3 linked regions of the Anatilimnocola aggregata genome follow. The protein of the gene in region 1 interacts with the protein of each later gene in a pairwise test. Links are inferred from orthologs where the notes say so. Each region holds a gene or a part of one and is shown in the gene's direction. Other genes may lie near its edges.

What was found.
Region 2: the proteins of dnaE (region 1) and ETAA8_RS12195 interact in binary tests that used the Escherichia coli proteins (3 or more experiments, as listed by UniProt). The link is inferred for Anatilimnocola aggregata from one-to-one orthologs.
Region 3: the proteins of dnaE (region 1) and rplL interact in binary tests that used the Escherichia coli proteins (3 or more experiments, as listed by UniProt). The link is inferred for Anatilimnocola aggregata from one-to-one orthologs.

What each region holds. Positions count from the first base shown.
Region 1 is NZ_CP036274.1:609,793-616,910, reverse strand. The notes cover bases 1,977-6,151. They hold dnaE (DNA polymerase III subunit alpha), read left to right. Parts: upstream 1,977-2,363; coding sequence 2,364-5,951; downstream 5,952-6,151. Other genes in these bases: ETAA8_RS02275 (energy transducer TonB), read right to left, coding at 6,010-6,151; ETAA8_RS02285 (YaiI/YqxD family protein), read left to right, coding at 1,977-2,192. Also shown: ETAA8_RS02295 (beta-propeller domain-containing protein), read right to left, coding at 1-865; ETAA8_RS02290 (DUF2293 domain-containing protein), read left to right, coding at 985-1,683; more of ETAA8_RS02285, read left to right, coding at 1,689-1,976; more of ETAA8_RS02275, read right to left, coding at 6,152-6,747; ETAA8_RS02270 (ArsR/SmtB family transcription factor), read left to right, coding at 6,966-7,118. UniProt on the Escherichia coli protein: DNA polymerase III is a complex, multichain enzyme responsible for most of the replicative synthesis in bacteria. This DNA polymerase also exhibits 3' to 5' exonuclease activity. The alpha chain is the DNA polymerase catalytic subunit.
Region 2 is NZ_CP036274.1:3,215,580-3,221,304, reverse strand. The notes cover bases 1,224-4,005. They hold ETAA8_RS12195 (pyridoxal phosphate-dependent aminotransferase), read left to right. Parts: upstream 1,224-1,953; coding sequence 1,954-3,057; downstream 3,058-4,005. Other genes in these bases: ETAA8_RS12190 (universal stress protein), read left to right, coding at 3,140-4,005; ETAA8_RS12200 (hypothetical protein), read right to left, coding at 1,285-1,713. Also shown: ETAA8_RS12210 (alpha/beta hydrolase family protein), read left to right, coding at 1-214; ETAA8_RS12205 (DMP19 family protein), read left to right, coding at 344-790; more of ETAA8_RS12190, read left to right, coding at 4,006-4,069; ETAA8_RS12185 (PVC-type heme-binding CxxCH protein), read right to left, coding at 4,102-5,725. UniProt on the Escherichia coli protein: Shows aminotransferase activity with methionine and histidine as substrates, and to a lesser extent also with phenylalanine.
Region 3 is NZ_CP036274.1:7,150,460-7,156,123, forward strand. Bases 2,944-5,664 are described here. They hold rplL (50S ribosomal protein L7/L12), read left to right. Parts: upstream 2,944-3,971; coding sequence 3,972-4,358; downstream 4,359-5,664. Other genes in these bases: rplA (50S ribosomal protein L1), read left to right, coding at 2,944-3,202; rplJ (50S ribosomal protein L10), read left to right, coding at 3,267-3,824; rpoB (DNA-directed RNA polymerase subunit beta), read left to right, coding at 4,769-5,664. Outside these bases: tuf (elongation factor Tu), read left to right, coding at 1-167; preprotein translocase subunit SecE, read left to right, coding at 547-993; transcription termination/antitermination protein NusG, read left to right, coding at 1,047-1,895; rplK (50S ribosomal protein L11), read left to right, coding at 1,987-2,418; more of rplA, read left to right, coding at 2,519-2,943. UniProt on the Escherichia coli protein: The binding site for several of the GTPase factors involved in protein synthesis (IF-2, EF-Tu, EF-G and RF3). Is thus essential for accurate translation.

The sequences.
Region 1 (7,118 bases):
GAATCCGATGTTTGCCGGTGTAGGTCCAGACGAGCTTCTTGCTGGGAGTGACTTCGAACGCTTTGATCGGGCCCTTGGAGCCGTAGCTGGCGATGATGGTGTTGCCGTTGGGCAAGCGCTGGCCGCCGCAAGGGTCAGCAAAAGGCTGTTCTTTCGGGAAGTCGGCGTTGCTGATCTGCCAGACGACGTTCCCCTCGGTGTCGAGCTCGACCGTCTTGTTGCCGTTGGTGAGATTGACGAGTAGCTTGCCGCTGTCGAGTTGAATCGCCGTGAAGGGCCAGTTTTTCGCCGCGCGGCCGCCGAGCGAATCGAGATCGGTCTTCAGTTCGCGGACGATCTTTCCTTCCGGCGTGTATTCCTTCACCTTGAACGCGAGCAGATGCGGCACCAGATAATTGCCGCTCGGTAACTTGCGAGCCATGCGCGTTTGCATGTGGGCGTTGTCGGTTTCAGGCTGCAAGGGAAACTCGAGCTTGATCTTGCCGTCGCCATCAACTTCCAGCAACCGCGGCTTAGGACCCAGCTCGGTGATCAGTGTCTTGCCATCGGCCAGTCGTTCAGCAGTGCCAATCTCTTTGTTCTCGGCGGCCCGCTTGTAACGGAAGACAACTTCCTTCTTGTCGCGGGTGAACTCGACCACTTCATCGGCCCAGGCGACGAGCACGTTCCCGTTCTCGAGGACGTAGCCATCGCGGGCAGCTGGTCGTCCGGCGTTCCAGACTTCGGCATCGTCTTCGCCGATGATTCCCGTGAAGGTGGGGCCGGCAGTAAAGAACGAATGCTTGATCAGCTCTTCGCCGCGAACGGGCAAGGCCGCAGCCAGCAGCAGAACGAGACAGAACAAACGACTGCAGCGAACCAGCATCTGATTTCTCCCCGAGAGGTGTGGGCAAGTTCCACAGTCTAGCCGACGCGCGGGCTTTCCGCTGTAATCAGGTTGTTGCGCCGGAAATTCACTTCACCCGAATTCATTTCAGCCACTTCATGCCCAATCAAAATCTCACCGTCGCCGTCGGTCCTAGTGAGCGGACCGTCGTCACCGCCGAAGGAAAAATACTGACTGCACCTGCCGATTGGATACTCCTGCCGCCTGGCGATGCAGCCCTTACGCGACGGGTGAAGTTGGCTGGTCCAACATGGAGCGTGCAAGAGAAAAGGGGCCGCAAAATATTCTCCCGCGGCATGTGGTGCCCTGCTGCCACCGTGGAGCAGATTCGCGCCGATCTGGCGGCTGAGCGGGCTGATCCGGCGCATGCCAAAAAGAAAGCAGCGGATGCTGCGCGGCGCGAGAAGAAGCATGGCGAGTACGTCGAAGACTTCCGCGGCGCGGTGCTACAGTTCTTAGGCTTCTCTTCTTACTACTCCGCGCTTGCAGAAAAGTTAGCGACTGCCGTCACTGCCCATGCGACGCCTGTAGGGAGTGGCACCGTTGCCCGCACCGAGCGAATTCCGATCGAACAGCGGGCCGAAGCAGCCGTGATTGCCTGGCTGCGGCATCAAACCACCGCTTACGACGAAATGAAGATCGCCCGCATCAAAGGAGAGCGCCGCGAAGTCCGCCGCGAACTGGCTGAGCAGTCACGCAAGCTACTCAACCAATATCGCTCCGACTTCCCCGTCAATCCTGACACCTGCCCACTGCGGACTGCACTCAACAAGGCAGCAGCAGAGGTGATAAAATAGCTGGTATGCAAATTTGGATTGATGGCGATGCTTGCCCGGTCGATGTGAAGGAACTGCTGTTTCGCACGGCAGACCGGCGGCAAGTGAAGATGACCGTGGTCGCGAATCAGTCGATTCGCATTCCGCGATCCGATTACATCTCGTCGCTACTGGTCACTGACGGCGCGAATATCGCCGACCGCAAGATCGTGGAACTACTGACTCCCGGCGATCTGGTGGTGACCGCCGATATTCCGCTGGCCGCCGATGTCATCGCCAAAGGTGGCGAAGCGCTTGACCCGCGCGGGCAACTTCATACGGAGGCTTCCATCGGCGAGCGACTTGCCGTGCGGAACATGCTCGACCAGATGCGCGGCAGCGGCGACGTGATCCGCGGCCCGCGGGGTTACAACGCGAACGATCGGCAAGCTTTCGCTAACACGCTTGATCGGTGGCTTACCAAGGCGATCAAGGAGCGAGAGAAGGCCGGGGGAGAGAGACGAGAGGCGGGAGACGAGGGGAAGAAATAATTCTCTCGGCTCCAACTGCAACGTCCCTCGACACTTACCGAATTCTGTCCTCTGTATTCGCCTGCCTCCCATATCTCGCCTCTCGCCTCTCGGCCCCGATTTCTTAGAATGAACGTCGGCTGCTAATCGCGCCAAAGTCTTCGCTGCATTCCGTCCGCAAGGAAGTCCCGTATGTCTCGTTCTTTCGTGCATTTGCATTGCCACTCGCATTACAGCTTGCTCGATGGTGCCTCGCCCATTCCCAAGCTGATTCAGCGGGCGAAGGACCATGGGATGAACTCCCTGGCGCTGACCGATCACGGCAATCTGCACGGCGCGTTGGAGTTTTATAACAAGGCGAAGGCCAAGGGGATCAACCCGATCCTCGGTTACGAAGCCTATATTGCGCCGGGCAGTCGCTTCGATAAGAAGGACGCTTCGAACAGCAAGGAAGCCAGTTATCACCTGACGCTGCTCGCGCAGAATCGAGTCGGCTTCAAGAATCTGATCAAGCTTGCCTCGGCCGCGATGCTCGAAGGCTTTTATTACAAGCCACGCATCGACAAAGAAATCCTCGCTGCACATAGCGAAGGGATCATCTGCCTCAGCGGATGTGTTTCCAGCGAGTTCAGCAACGCGATCTTGCGCGGTGGCGACGGCGACGATGCCTTCAAAGCCGCCATGGAAACCGCTGCCTGGTTCAGCAAGCTGTTTGGCGATCGCTACTTCATCGAGATCATGAACAACGGCGTCGACATCCAACGCATTCAGCTGGAAGGGGCCGTCGACATTGCCAAGCGAATGGGCTTGCCGCTTGTCGCCACGAGTGATGCGCACTACGTCGATCGCGAAGATGCCGAAGCGCAAGACGTGATGCTGTGCGTGAACACCGGTCGGTTCCGTACCGACACTAACCGGATGAAGATGGAGAACGATTCGTTCTACCTCCGTTCGCCGGAAGAGATGTACCAGCATTTTCCTGGGCTCGAAGATGCGGTGGCACGGAGCCAGGAGATTGCGAATTCGGTTTGCATCGACCTGGAACTCGGCAAGCGGCACTTCCCCGTGTATGCCTTGCCCGAAGGTCGCTCGACATCTGAATATTTGCGCGAGCTGTGCATCACCGGCCTCAAAGATCGTTACTCCGACGATCCGGAGATGCTCAAGGACGATGTGCTGGCCGACGTGGTGATCGCGCGGCTCGATCGTGAACTCGATGTGATCAACAAGCTGGGCTTTCCCAACTACTTTCTCATCGTTTGGGACTTCGTACGCGAAGCTCGCGACAAGGGAATTCCCGCGACGGCGAGAGGTAGCGGTGTCGGCGCGCTCGTCTGCTTCGCGCTCTACTTGAGCCACGTTTGCCCGATCAAATATGACCTGCTGTTCGAGCGGTTCCTCGACCTGAATCGCAAGGAAGCGCCCGATATCGACATCGACTTCTGCAAGGAACGTCGCGGGCTCATCATCAACTATGTGAAGGAAAAGTACGGCGAGGCGAACGTCGCACAAATCGGCACCTTCGGTACGCTCCAAGCTCGTGCGGCGATCAAGGACGTGGGCCGCGTACTGGGAATTCCGGTCGAGCGCGTGAATAAACTCACGAGTCTCGTACCCGATCAATTGCACATTTCGCTGGACGAAGCGATTGAGCAGGCCGAAGAACTGAAGCATCTCTATCAAACCGATGCTGAAATTCGCGAAGTGTTGAACTTGGCTCGCAAGATCGAAGGGCTCGCGCGGAACATCGGCACGCATGCGGCCGCAGTCGTGATCGCCGACAAGCCGCTGACCGAGTACGTGCCGCTCGGTAAGGTGAGCGGTAAGAACGACATCATCACGCAGTGGTCGATGGGCGATGTCGAAGCTGCTGGCCTGCTGAAGATGGACTTTCTCGGCCTCCGCAACTTGACGATCCTCAGCAAAGCGGAAGACATCATTCTGCAGACGACGGGCAAGCGAATTAACCCGTACAAGTTTCCGCTCGACGATAAGAAAACCTTCGCCCTGCTGCAACGCGGCGAAACGAAGGGCATTTTCCAGCTGGAATCGGGCGGTATTCGCGACCTGCTGCAGAAGATGAAACCCGATCACTTCCGCGACATCATCGCCACGAACGCGCTCTATCGTCCTGGTCCGCTCGAAGGGGGCATGGTCCGCGACTACGTCGAAGTGAAGAACGGCCGTCAGGCTGCCAGTTACATCCATCCCGTGTGCGAGAAGATCCTCTCGGAAACGCACGGCGTGATGGTGTATCAAGAGCAGGTGATGCGGATCCTGAGCGAACTGGGCGGCATTGAACTCGCCAGTTCGTACACGTGCATCAAGGCGATCAGCAAAAAGAAGGAAGAGCTGATTGCCAAGAACAAAGACCAGTTCCTCATCGGCTGCGGTGAGAAGGGCCTCTCGAAAAACGAGGCCGAAGACTTCTGGAACATGATCATCAAGTTCGCGGGCTACGGCTTCAATAAGAGCCACTCGACCGCTTACGCGCTGATCGCCTACATGACGGCGTATCTCAAGGCGCACTATCCGGTCGAGTTCATGGCAGCACTTCTCAGTGGTGATATCGAAGGGCGTAACTTTAAAACGAAGGACGCGCTCGTCGAACACTTGGAAGATTGCGCGCGGATGAATATTGAGGTGGTGCCTCCGTGCGTCAATCACAGCGACGTCGATTTCGCTGTTTCTGGCGACAAGATTCACTTTGGGCTTTCTGCAATCCGGGGTTGCGGCGGTAGTGCGGGTGAAGCGATTGTTACCGCGCGCAAGAAAGGCGGTCCATTCCGCGATTTGTTCGATTTTTGCGAACGAGTCGACTCTTCCGGTTCAAGCAAGGGAGTGATCGAAACTCTGATCAAGGCTGGTGCCTTCGATGGCTTTAAGGTGAAGCGCTCACAGTTGTATGCGATTATTGAGCGGGCGATTCAAGCGGGACAGAGCGTTGCCTCAGATCGCAAGAGCGGGCAGAAGTCGCTGTTCGGCGCATTCGCTGAAGAGTCTGACTCGAAGCCCGTTGTCACCATGCCCGATCTGCCGGAGCAGCAGCCGAAGGAGATGGCTCAGGCCGAAAAAGAAGTGCTCGGGTTTTATTTATCTTCGCATCCGCTCGACGAATACAAGCACAAACTGGCCATGTATCGTTCACATTCCGTTACCGGGGCGAAGAGCGTGCCCGAACGGCAGGAAGTGATCTTGGGCGGCATGCTCGGTGCCCTGAAGTTCAGCAGCACGAAGAACCCGCAGCCCGGTAAGCCTTCGCGCTATGTAATGTTCGACCTCGAAGATGACGAGTCGAACAACATCCGTTGCATCCTGTGGCCCGATGGCTTTGTCGACTACGGTCATCTAGTGCAAGCCGACGCGATCCTGATGGTTCGCGGCAGTATCGATCGCCGCGGCGGCGAAGAAGCGAACCTGATCGTCAACGAACTAAGCACGCTCGCCGATATCGACGAGCGGAGCACTTCCGGGATCGAGATTCGTTTCGACGAACGGCAGCACGGTCCCGAGACGATCAAAAAGGCGTACGAGATCGTTCGTGGCTATCCAGCGACAGGTGAGAAACCCGGTCAATTGAAAATGCAGATCGTCACCGAAGACCGCACCATCGTTGAATTGAAAGTGGCCAAGGCTCGGCTAAACATCACTAAAGAACTGGAAGCTCGCTTGCACGACTTACTTGGTCCCGGTCACCTTCGGCTGCTGAAGAATCCTCCCAAGCCATCTGCAGATCGTCCGCCCCCACGACGGCAGTTTCAGAAAGCTGGCGCGAGGTAGGCACTCGCAAGCAGGCAACTCTTCGCCGTCTAAACTGCAAGTCGCGTAATGGGATTAGCTATCCCCGCCGAATCATAAACCGGATCGGGATGAACACCTCGTGTGCTACGGCGAAGCCTTGCCGCTTGGCCGGTGTGAACCGCCAATCACGGACGGCATCAAGTGCCGATTCGTCAAAGCTCGTCATACCGCTGGACCTTTCGACGCTCGCTCGCAGTACTCGACCGGCAGCCGATATCTGCACGCGTAGCATTACTTTCCCTTCCACTCCCGCCAGCAGGGCATCGCGCGGGTACAGTGGCTCGCGGTTGTCTGGCAATTTGCGAGGCAGCTCGTCTACCTTGGCGCCCGCGACCGAAGGGCGAATGGCAGCGACGTTCACTTTGCCGGGCGAAGTCCGCAGCTGATCAGCAATTTGCCGGTCGAGTGGCTTGGCGGCTGTTTCCACTTTCTGCTGCGGTGATTCTTTCGCCTTCTCTCTGGGTGGCACTTTCGCCGGTGCATCGATCGACACCGAAGTTGCTGGCGGCTTATCCGTAGGCATTACATTCGTCGGTTCGTAATCGCCCGACCTGACCACCGGCAGCACCGCCGGGGTCGGTTCCAGCGTATCGCGAATGGGGGCATTTTCGACCGCTACCTGCGGCGGCGGTTCGAGCGACACCGCTTCGACCGACACTTCCACTTCCTGGGTATGGTCGGGCTGGGTCGCCGCGACCGCTGACATCTGGGCGTGAATCAAGATCGCTTCGCCGCGGCGAACTTGAAACTCTAGCACCGAGGGAAATGCTAGCATCGTTCCACCAATTGCTGCCGCCACTGCTACGTGCGCAATGATCGAAACGTCCCAGCCGACTAGCAGGGTCCGAGCTATATATCGCGCTCTAGAGGGAAACATCACGGTGGGTTAGACTTGTAAAACTTGCTTCGCGAATCGGTCTTACATTCTAAAGACCGTGCAATTTAGGAGCAACCATTAACTGCTTTTGTCGGCTAATTTGCCAGAGATTGAGCATGAAAGATCAAGCTGAATTTCAAGCTTGCGCCGAACGATTAAAAGCGTTAGCCGATCCTGAACGATTGCGCATCTTGCAAGTGCTGTTTGGCGGGCCCTGTACCGTCGGTGAAATCGCGGAGCGACTCTCGGAGGATATTGTCAAGGTTTCT
Region 2 (5,725 bases), 2.6 Mb from region 1 along the record:
GCCCACGACGCATCGCGATGGGCCCATCTATCTAAACGTGCAGCGCAAGCTCGACATGCCGCAAGCGGTGGCCCTGGCAGCCGAGAAGACTCAAGTCGTCATCTATCAAGATGTCGCCGGCTTTGAATGGCCGCAGCAAGTGGCGAGCAATCTGGGCTGGGAGAAGAAGCAGTTGCAGTTTCGCAAACCACCTACTCCAGCCGAGGATAAGTAGCTTGCGAGCGGAGGATTTGGAAGATGACGCAGCTCTGCGGTGATCAAGTCGTGCAGATCGATCTGCCGTGATCGTTTCATCTACCGACAGTTTTTCATCTCGGAAAAATCAACCGATTCGTTATTTCACATGAATGACCAAGAATCACTCCTCGAGCATGCGAGCACCATCGCATTTGAAAAGCTCAAAGTCGCAGGCGGCGAAATTAGCTTGTTGGACGAGCCGTTTCGGACAGTCGCGCTCGTGTTTTCCGCACAAGGTGTGATCGATAACGGCGGGCTGAATTATTTTTTCGAATCTGACTGGCCGGGGAATCCATCCTACTCGCTATTCGCTGACGCGTACCGAAGGATTGGTAGTGTCGACGCCGCTAATGCGATTCAAGATGCCGCAACTTCGTTCGGCATTTCGTTTCCGGAGCGAGACAGTAAGCTCCGGAATGAGTTCATGGAAAAGCAATTTGGTGCTGATGGGGCTTGGGAAGTTCAGTGGGACGATGCCGTATGCGGCGATGAACGAGTTTGGAGCAATCTGGAGAAATGGATTCGATCAAACACGGGCAACACCTTCAAATAGTTGGGAAGCGTTGCTGGTTAGCCCTCGCCATCTGCGATGCTTGTCTGTCGCCGCAAGAAATAAAGAAAGCCGCCAGCATCCCTTGCCCGCGGCTTCCTTTGTCTGACGGCAGGATTGCGTGTCGGACTAGCTGCAGCAAGCTGGAGCACAGCAGCGAACGCGACGGCAGCGTTGCTTCTTGCAGCGCTTTTGCTTGCAACAACCAGTGTCGCAAGAAGGTGCGCAAGTTTCGCAAACAGGAGCTGGCGCTGGGGCTGGGGCTGGTGCTTCGCACACGGGTGCTGCACAAGTTGGCGCACAGCAGCTGTTGCAACGACGATGACCGAAAGCCATCGCCGAGGTGCTGCTCAGCATTACCACTGCGGCTGCCATCACCAACATCTTCACATACTTCGACATTCTAAATTCCCTCCACGGAAAAACTTCTGGCCAGGCACCCTGCCTGGCCCCTCAAGCAAAAACTCCAGCCGTCACCTCGACGGCTGGCAGAGCGGTTATTGGCACCAGCTGCGATAGAGGTGCCACTGTTTGTTGTAATAAAAGGGAACCCAGGTCCCCTTGGTGTTGCCCCAGGGTGCGAAACGTCCCGGCGAAGCAACGATCACTCCGTTACCGTCGTTGGCACCCTCGGCATCGGGGTTGACCGGGGCGGGGTTCGCCGGTTGCGGTGTTGGAACAGGCTGAACGCGCGGTTGAGGTGGCGGAACAATGCCTGGACCTGGCGCTGGAACAACAGGCGGCAGTGCTGGTTTAGGAGTCGGGGCAAAAGGATCGTCAGGATTCGCTGGAGCGGGTTGATTAGTCGTCGGCACTGTCGGCGCAGGAGCGAACGGATCATCGCTGGCTGGTTGTTGACCAGCTGCGATGGCGGCGGTGAAGCCAGCAAGCAGGATCGTCGAAATGAAGTTCAGATTGCAAAACATGGTCTTCTCCTTGTCACATGAGACATGTTAAGGGTGCGAAGATGGGGTGATTGTAGCGATGCAAATACTCTTCCAAAACCAGCCATTCAGCGCAAATTCACAGTTTTCAGTCCCCCGGCTTGCCGAAAATGGAGAATCGCTGGATACTACTTGGTTCTTTCCGCAACTCCCGGCCCGCTGGCTCCCTATGAATTAGGGTTCAATTGTGGGCCCTGTCTTCTCTAAGCCACGCAGGTTGCCATGTCTTGGATTGCCGATCGGACCCGCGCGTTTGATAGCAGCGGTATTCGCAAAGTTTTTGAATTAGCCGCGAAGATGAAGGATCCGATCAATCTCTCGATCGGGCAGCCCGACTTCGATGTGCCCGAGCCGATCAAAGAAGCCTGCATTGATGCGATCAAGAAAGGCAAGAACGCCTACGCTCTGACCCAAGGCATGCCGGTCCTGCGCGATAAGTTGCAGCAGCGGATCGATGCCGAATATGGTCACGCTGACCGCAAGGTTTTTGTTTCTAGCGGCACCAGCGGCGGCCTGGCCCTGGCGATGTGGTCGTTAATCAATCCGGGTGACGAAGTGATCGTCTTCGATCCTTACTTCGTGATGTACACCTCGCTAACGCAACTGGCCGGCGGCAAACCAGTCATCATCGATACCTACCCCGACTTCCGCATCGATCTGGCCAAGGTAAAGGCCGCCATCACACCCCGGACCAAACTGATTCTGCTCAACAGCCCGGCCAATCCGACGGGAGTGATCGCCAGCGAGGAGGAAGTTCGCGGGCTGGCCGAACTGGCTGCCGAGCGGAACATCTGCTTGTTGAGCGACGAGATCTATCGCAGCTTTTGCTACGACCAGCCTTTCGTTTCGCCGGCCAAGTACAACCCCAACACGCTGGTAATCGACGGCTTCAGCAAGAGCCATGGCATGACCGGCTGGCGGCTCGGCTTCGTCCACGGACCGGCCGAAGTGATCGACACGATGGTCAAGCTGCAGCAGTACACGTTCGTCTGCGCCCCGCAGCCCGTGCAATGGGCCGGCGCGGTGGCGATGGACGTCGACATGAGCGCGCACGTCACGGCCTACAAGCAGAAGCGCGACTTCGTGGTGAACGGGCTGAAAGACATGTACGAACTGACCGTTCCCGGCGGCGCTTTCTACGTCTTTCCCAAAGCGCCCATCGCCAGTGGCGCACAGTTCGTCGCCAAGGCCATCGAGAATCAACTGCTCATCATTCCCGGCAATATCTTCAGCGGTCGCGACAGCCACTTCCGCATCAGCTACGCCGCATCAGAAGCTACGCTCGCTCGCGGAGTAGAAGTGCTGCAGCGGCTAGCCCGTAGTTAACTCGCCCGCAATCTTCACTGCAATTTGGTATGTTGAGGACTGCGATCAATTGAGTCTACTTTCTCTCCACGAATCCACTCCCATGCCCGCTTATCAAAAACCACTGGCTCTCATCGATGCCCTCCACCCTGCCCTGCCAGAGATCGATCTGGCGATCGCTTTGGCGGAGCCTACAGCCACGATCACGCTGATCGACGTGCTGCCCGATCAAGGGTGGACTTGGAAGATGCTCGGTGGCAAGGCCGACGAAATTCGCCGGCAATTAAAGTCGCAAAAAGAATCGGCCCTTAGCATGCTGGCGGGCGAACAAGCCGTAAAGCGCGGGCGACCGGTAGCGCCGGTGGTTGCCGAAGGAAAAACCGGCACCGCGGTCATCAAGGAGGTGCTGGCTGGCAAACACGACCTCGTGATTCTGCAAGCCAAGGGCCCGCATAGCCGCCGCGCTGGTGGCATCGGCGATACTGCGTGGGAACTACTGCGCAAATGTCCGAGCTCGGTGCTGCTCGTCTCGCAGCAAGAGGCCAACACGTCGCCCAAGAAGATCCTCGTCGCCCTCGATGCTGCTGCCGAAGATCAGAAGCACATTGCCCTCAATCAAAAAATCATGGCTGCTGCCGCTCACCTGGCCGTCAAGCTGGGGGCAAGTTTGACTGCCATGCACTGCTGGGCCATTTATGGCGAAGGGCTAGTAAAAGATTACATGTCGGCCGCGGAGTTCAAAGATATTGAAGAGGCCACGCGCAAGCTGGGGGAAGAAGGCCTACAGGCACTCGCAGCCACCCTTGCCGAGAAGCCGGCTGAGTTGCACCTGAATTTGGTTCGCGGCCTGCCCAACACACACATCCCGGCGTTCGCCAACACGCACAATTTCGACCTTGTCGTCATGGGAACCGTCGCCCGCCAAGGAATCGCCGGCGCGCTGCTCGGCAACACCGCCGAAGAAGTGCTGCCCCAACTCAAGACTTCCATCCTGGCGATCAAACCCGACGATTTTGTGAGCCCGGTGAGTTAGGCGAAGTTAGTTCAGCCACCCTTTCTCGCTTTTTATTGCATGGGCAGCGGGACTTGCCTGGAACTGGCAAGGTAAGCGACCAGGTCACGAACGTCGTTGTCGCTCAGTCGCTGAAAGATTCCTTCGGGCATCATCGAAAGCTTTGAAAGCTTGCGCTCTTCGATGGTGCTGACGGGAATGGTCAGGACTTCGTTGGGCGTTTGCGCGGTCACGGCGACGGCGGTTTCGCGGAGGACGATCCCTTGCACCACGCGGCCGTTGTCGAGCAGAAAGGTCGTCACCTGGTAATCGCGCGGCACGACCGCACTGGGATCGAGGGCGTTTTCAAGGACGTAGTCGAGATTCGTCCGCTGCGAACCGGTCAGATCCGGACCCATCTTCCCACCTTCGTCGAACAGCTTATGACAGCTGGCACAGTTCTTGGCAAAGATGGCGCGACCATGTGAGGCGTTGGCAGTCGCGAGTGTTTCCGTCGTCAATAGCGACTTGTATTTGGCCGCGAGTTCTTTCTTGTCTTCGGCAGCTGGACGAATCGTCCCCCAGATTGCTTCGAGCTTCGCGGCAACGTCTTTATGGTTCAAAGCCTGCAGTTGGCGAAGAACACCAGCGGTGATGTCGGTCCGCGGCAGTTTCTTCTCTTGAACCGCAGAGAGGAGCGCGACGGCATAGGCGGGGCGCGAGGCCAGCGTCTGCACGACATCAGCTCGTTCCGCTTCTGTCAGCGAACCATAAAGATTGACAAGTTCCGCCGGCGTGCCCGGGTGGTTGTAAGCCGCGAGCGCTTTGATCGCTTGAGCGCGAATCGCCGGCTCGCGCAGCAAGCCGTGCAGCGTCACCGGCAATTCGACCGGAAGCTTTGTGAGAATCAAAGCCAGGGCCTGCTGACGGGTGCCCAAGTCCTGCCCCATATCGACGAGTTGCTTTTTCAACTTGGCGATGACGGCAGCATCGTCAAACTTCACGGCCAGCGCCACGGCGTGATCTTGTACATCCACAGTGCGACTATCGCTGAGGGTTTCGAAGACTGCGGGCCAGGTCATGGGCATCGGCACACTGCGGCGGCCCTCGAGGGCCAGCAGAATGCCACGCTGCAGATCAAGTTGCACCTGGGCATCGCGGACATTGCCAAGCGTTTCGATCAGAGTTGCCAAACGCTGGTCGCCGGGATCTTCTTCGAGCAAGCGGCGCACCAGATGTTGCCGCACGAGCGGAATGCGACACTCGGCGAGCAGTTTGTACATTTCAGCGGGCATCTCGCCGGCAATCGGCTCGATGCCATACCAGAGCATCAGCGGAATGTGGTGGTCACCGGCATCTTCCTCGTGCGCGACGAGTCGCGTTGCCAGCGGCAGTCGTTCCTTCGCCGTCAATCGTTGCAGCGCTGACGCTAATGCCAGACGCACTTGCGGCGCACGATCCTCGGCTGCCAATCGCAGCAACATGTCGAGGTGCGGGTTTTTGGCCTTGGGCGAATCAACGGCGAGTGTGACGGCCCAAGTTCTTACGTAGGCGTTTTCGTCGCGCATCGCGCCGCGAAGATCGGCATCGATGATCTGCCGAGTCGCTTGCAGCGCCCAGAGCGCCCGCAGTTTGCCATGCTCGTTTTCTCCGGTAACTAACTCGGTGATGAGCGCTTCGCGCACGACAACCTTATCG
Region 3 (5,664 bases), 6.5 Mb from region 1 along the record:
CCGGTACTGCCGACCTCGTCGGTGCCGACATGTGCATGCCTGGCGACAACGTCAAGGTTGTGGTCACACTGCACAAGCCCATCGCCATGGATGACGGCGTGCGTTTTGCTATCCGCGAAGGTGGCAAGACCGTCGGTTCGGGCGTTGTGACCAAGGTTGTTGAGTAGTCCAAGATAAATCTCAGCTGGCGGCCCTCGTTTGGGGTGTCGCCAGTGCTGGCAGATTTGTAGATTAATACAGGTGAGCCGCCGGTTTCTAGTAGATCCAGCGGCACCCATTGCCCGGGCCCTTTGCGGTCCGGGCGTTTGCTTACGGGTGTAGCTCAATTGGTAGAGCACCGGTCTCCAAAACCGGGGGTTGCGGGTTCGATTCCCTCCGCCCGTGCTGGCAGAAGGTTGGATTGCCGCAAGGCAATGTTGCCTCAGTAAAAGATGTTGCCTTAATAACTTGTTCAATTGGGGGACGGCGAGGATCGCCGGCTCCATGCTCGCTCAGCGATGCACTTCGGTGCCCTGCTGAAAGAGCAGCACCGCCGGGCAAGGGACCATGTCAAAAGATAAAGCGGCGTCGAGTATGGGACTGAATTTGATTCTCAGCGAATTCCTGAGCACTGGGCTGTACAAGCGTAGCCAGGGTCGCCTCGCGCGCCAAATTACGTGCGTGGTGATCTGGGTAGTTGTCGCTTTTGGTGCCTGGCGATTGGCTGAAGCTGGCCTGCAGGGGCAGCAGAATGCTGTTCGCTACGGCATTGCTTCGGCAGTGCTGCTAGCTGGCCTCTGGATTGGCTATCGACTGGTAAACTATCCGCCATTCGCCGATTTTTTGATCGCCGTCGAAGCGGAAATGAACAAGGTCTCGTGGCCGACCTGGCGCGAGTTGTCGCGCAGCACCACGGTGGTGATTGTCTTGATTATCGGCCTGACGGCTGTCCTGTTTGCCCTCGATGCTGCCTGGCTGGGCATCTTGACGGCCCTTGGCGTTGCCAAGGGTTAGGTTTGTTGTCCCGCATCGACGTTGGTTCTCGAGTACCGGTGAAGGCCCCGAAAATGCATCCCGATAGTCCCGAAAATTCCGAGCCTGATGCTGGTCCTGCGACTTCCAGCGATGTGGTGCCGCCCGTCGAGCCAACTGCTGCCACGCCCGCACAGCCTCAGCCCGATGATGTCACGCTCTCGCCCGGTTCGCTCGCCGCCTCCAGCCAGGCTGGCGATCCTCCGCATCGCGCTACCGAAGAAGCGCAATTGGATGCCACCGAGATTGACGAACCAGAAGTCGAAGCTGATGAGCCGGAAGCAGACGTTCCGGACCGCGAGCCGCTTGAGTTCATCGATGAATCGCGGCTCGACGACTCGCTGACGTTCGATTGGTACATCCTCAAAATCCAGGTCAATCGCGAAGACTCGATCAAGGACGCCCTCCTTCGCCGCATCAAGATGAATGGGGTGGAGCGGTACTTCAAAGACGTGGTCGTTCCCACCGAAGATGTGGCCGAGTTCACCAAGACCGGCAAGCGCAAGGTTGTCAAAAAGAAGCTCTATCCGGGCTACTTGCTGATTAACATGGCCGTCAACGATGAGTCGTGGTTCGCGATTCGTGAAACGGCCGGCATTGGCGACTTCACCGGCTCCGGCGGCAAGCCCACGCCGATGTTGCCGCACGACGTTGAGACCATTCTGCGGAAGAGCAAGGTGCTCACCGACGAAGCGACTCCCGTCAAGTCGACCATTCCTTTCAAGAAGGCCGATCGTGTTCGGGTCAAGGAAGGGAACTTCCAAAACTTCGAGGGCGAGGTTGCCGCCGTCGATCAGGCCAACGGACGGGTCAAGGTTCTGGTGCTCATTTTTGGTCGCTCGACCGAGATCGAGTTCCAGCACTGGCAGATCGAACTCATTTAGACAAAGACAAGCCAGTCGCCGGTAATCGCCGCAGGCCGCGCGATTCCGCATTAAATCAAGTTTCCATTCGTTTTGTGAAGGCAGTAGTAGCATGGCTAAGGTTAAGCAGGTTACGGGTCAGGCAAAGTTTCAAGTGACGGGTGGTCAGGCTACCCCGGCCCCGCCAGTTGGTACTTCGCTCGGTAAGTTCGGTATCAACCTCGGCCAATTCGTCTCGCAGTTCAATGAGCGAACTCGCGAATTCATGGGGATTCCAATTCCCGTGGTCGTGACCGTTTATAACGATCGTTCGTTCGAATTCATCACCAAGAGCCCCCCCGCGTCAGCGTTGCTCAAAATGGCTGCTGGCTGTGCCAAGGGTGCAGGCGTGCCGAACAAAGACAAGGTCGGCAAGGTGACCAAGGCCCAAATCTTGGAAATCGTGAAAAAGAAAGAGGACGTCCTGAACTCGATGGATCCCGAGCGTGCTGGCAGAATGATCGAAGGGACGGCTCGCAGCATGGGGATTGTTGTCGAAGGTTAATTCGAACCCCCTTGTCACCTAGCAGGCATCTCGCTAGGATACTCGATTCTCCGCATCCCGCACTATTCCCGCGAGGAGAGCCTGGGGCTCTCTGTTTTCCATGCCCAAGCAATCGAAGCGTTTTCGTGCCCTCCTCAAGGTCGCGCCGCCCACTAAGGACGTTATTTCCTTGGACAAGGCTGTCGAGCGCCTGAAGCAGTTTGGCAATACCAAGTTCGATCAAGCGATCGAAATCCACATGCGTTTGGGTGTTGATCCCAAGCAGGCCGACCAAATCGTGCGTGGTAGCGTGGTGCTGCCTCACGGCATTGGCAAGGCTCAGCGCGTTGCTGTGTTCGCCAAGGGCGAACTGGCTGCGGCAGCAACTGCTGCTGGTGCCGACTTTGTGGGCCAGGAAGAATTGGCTCAGAAGATCAAGGACGGCTGGACCGATTTCGATGTCTGCATCGCCGCTCCCGACATGATGGGTCTCGTTGGTCCGCTCGGTCGCGTGCTCGGCCCGCGTGGCTTGATGCCGTCGCCTCGCGCCGGCACCGTGACGCCCGATGTATCGCGCGTGGTCAAGGAATACAAAGCTGGTAAGGTCGAATTTCGCAACGACAACGGCGGCATTGTGCACGCAATTGTTGGCAAGGCGAGCTTCGAAGCACCCAAGCTGAAAGAGAACATCGAGGCCTTCGTGCAGTACGTGTTGGGCCTGAAGCCAAACACGGTGAAGGGCACTTACGTAAAGAGCGTGGCCCTTTGTGCCACGATGAGCCCGGCGGTTCGCATTGCAGTGTAGTGATTGCTGTTTGCTGGCGTTTTGTTGGTCGGCAATTGGATTTCATTGAGAATAGAAGTGCGGCATGAGCAAGACACTAAAGCGTCTGATCACTGAAGAAATCAAGCAGCGGCTGCAGGGCGTGAACGACGCCGTGCTCGTCAACGTGATTGGCTTGGATTCTTCGAACACCTATAACCTGCGGCGCGAGCTGAAGAAGAAGGGCCTGTCGTTGATGGTGGTCAAGGCGAGCTTGGCTCGTCGCGCCACTGAAGGGACTTCGCTGGCGCCGGCATTCGAAGGTGGCGAGGGAAGCTTGGCAGTGGTCTATGGCGGCGAAGACTTCGTCTCGCTGGCCAAAGAGATGGCTGCAATCCACAAGAAGCCAGAGTTTGAAAAATGCCTGCCTCGCGGCGGCGTGATGGATGGCGAGAAGCTCTCGGCCGAAAAGATGAAGGAAGTGGCCAAGTGGCCCAATCGCGTGGGGCAAATCAGTTTGCTGCTCGGGCAGATTTTGTCGCCCGGAGCCAAGCTCCTCTCGCAAATCAATCAGCCCGGCGGTGCTCTGCTCAGCCAGGTCAAGAAGATTTCGGAAAAAGAGCAGGTTTCAGAAAAAGAGGGTGCCGAACCGGCTGCCAGCTAGTTCGCTCCTATTTGTATATCTTGGGTGGCCCGCCGCGTGTGGCTGGGCGTTTACTAATTGGTGATTTTCAGCGGTAGTTGCGGTCGGTGCCGTCCAATCAAGGTATTGGGCACCAACCGGCCGCGGGTTCAGAAAGGGTTGTGTATCATGGCTGACGTAGACATTTCGTCCTTGGGTGATCAAATCGCCAACCTGACGCTCAAGCAGGCCAAAGAGCTGAGCGATTACGTGAAGGATAAGTACGGTATCGAACCTGCTGCAGGCGGCGGCATGATGATGGCTGCACCAGCTGCTGATGCTGGCCCGGCCAAGGCTGCCGAGCAGACCGAGTTCGACGTCATCCTCACCGCTGCTGGCGACAAGAAGCTGGAAGTCGTGAAGGCCGTGAAGGCCATCACTGGCGCCTCGCTGATGGACGCCAAGAAGTTGGTCGACGCTCCTCCAGCGAAGATCAAGGAAAAGGCCTCGAAGGAAGACGCTGCCAAGGTCAAGGCTGATCTCGAAGCTGCCGGTGCTACTGTCGAATTGAAGTAGTTTTGGGTGGTAGATCGGCTGGCTGGAGTCGGTTCAGCTAGCTGTTCTTGGGTTTAACGGGGTTCCCTACTGGTCCCGTGATGGTTTTGCGCGTACGCTATGAAGAATGGCGGATGTTGTTTCCTAACTCTTGGCGCCGCAGGTGGTTTGTTGCTCTCGCGGCACAGGCAGGCAGAATTGATCGACACCCCGGACCCGTCCAGCGGTTTTTCGCTACTGGAATGGTGCGGGGTCGTCTCGCGCGCAGTCGGTGTTAACGGCGGCCCTTCACGTATTTCGTCACCACTTGTTATGGCGGTGCTGAGCGGCTGTTAGCTGTTCGCATCGTCCGACCGGTTTCGCTGATAGCTCACGGATGACGCTCGGCGGTTGGCAGCAACTCTTTCTCCTGTTTGGAGTGTTTCCGGCTTATGGCTATTCCTACCCAGCGCCGCTTGATTCCCCGCGAAGTCCGTCAGTTTGGTTCGGGTCGCGAGCAGCACCCGATTCCGAATCTGACCCAGATTCAAACCGAAAGCTACGCTGCGTTCCTGCAAGAAGATATTCCAACTGAAAAGCGGAAAGATCACGGGCTCGAATCGGTCTTGCGCGAGATTTTTCCCGTCGAAAGCTACGACAAGACGATCAAGCTTGAGTATCTGCGGTACGAACTCGGCAAACCTCGCTACACGCCCGAAGAATGCCGCCAGCTACGTTTGACCTACGGCAAGCCCTTTCGCGTTTGGCTCCGCCTCAACAAAGAGCAGCCGATCGAGGAAGAAGTTTATCTCGGCGATATCCCCGTTATGCTCGGTGGTGGTGAATTCATCATCAACGGTGCCGAGCGCGTGGTCGTCAGCCAGTTGCACCGCAGTCCGGGTGTCGACTTCGTCGAAGAACTCGAGGGAACCAGCGATCGCAAGTTGCCAAGTTGCCGCATCATCCCCGAACGCGGCAGCTGGATCGAAGTCAATGTGACCAAGAAAGATGCGCTCAATGTGCGCATCGATCAAAGCGGCAAGTTCTCGGCCGTAACGCTGCTCCGCGCGATGAGCGCCAAGTACAGCACCGACACCGATCTGATTCGTGCTTTTTACGAGACAACCTCGGAGAAGATCACCGATGGTCGCAGTGTCGTAAAGATCGAAGGGAAGATCTCGGTCGACGACGTTTGCTATCCTGTTAGTTCGGAACGGGCTGGCGAAATCATCGTCGAAGCTGGTCACAAAATTTCGAAGACTGCGGCGGAAATCATCTGCACCGCAGGCGTTTCGAAGGTCGAAGTGATGCCGGTTCCCAAGGTGCCGGTCGTCCTCAACAGCCTGGC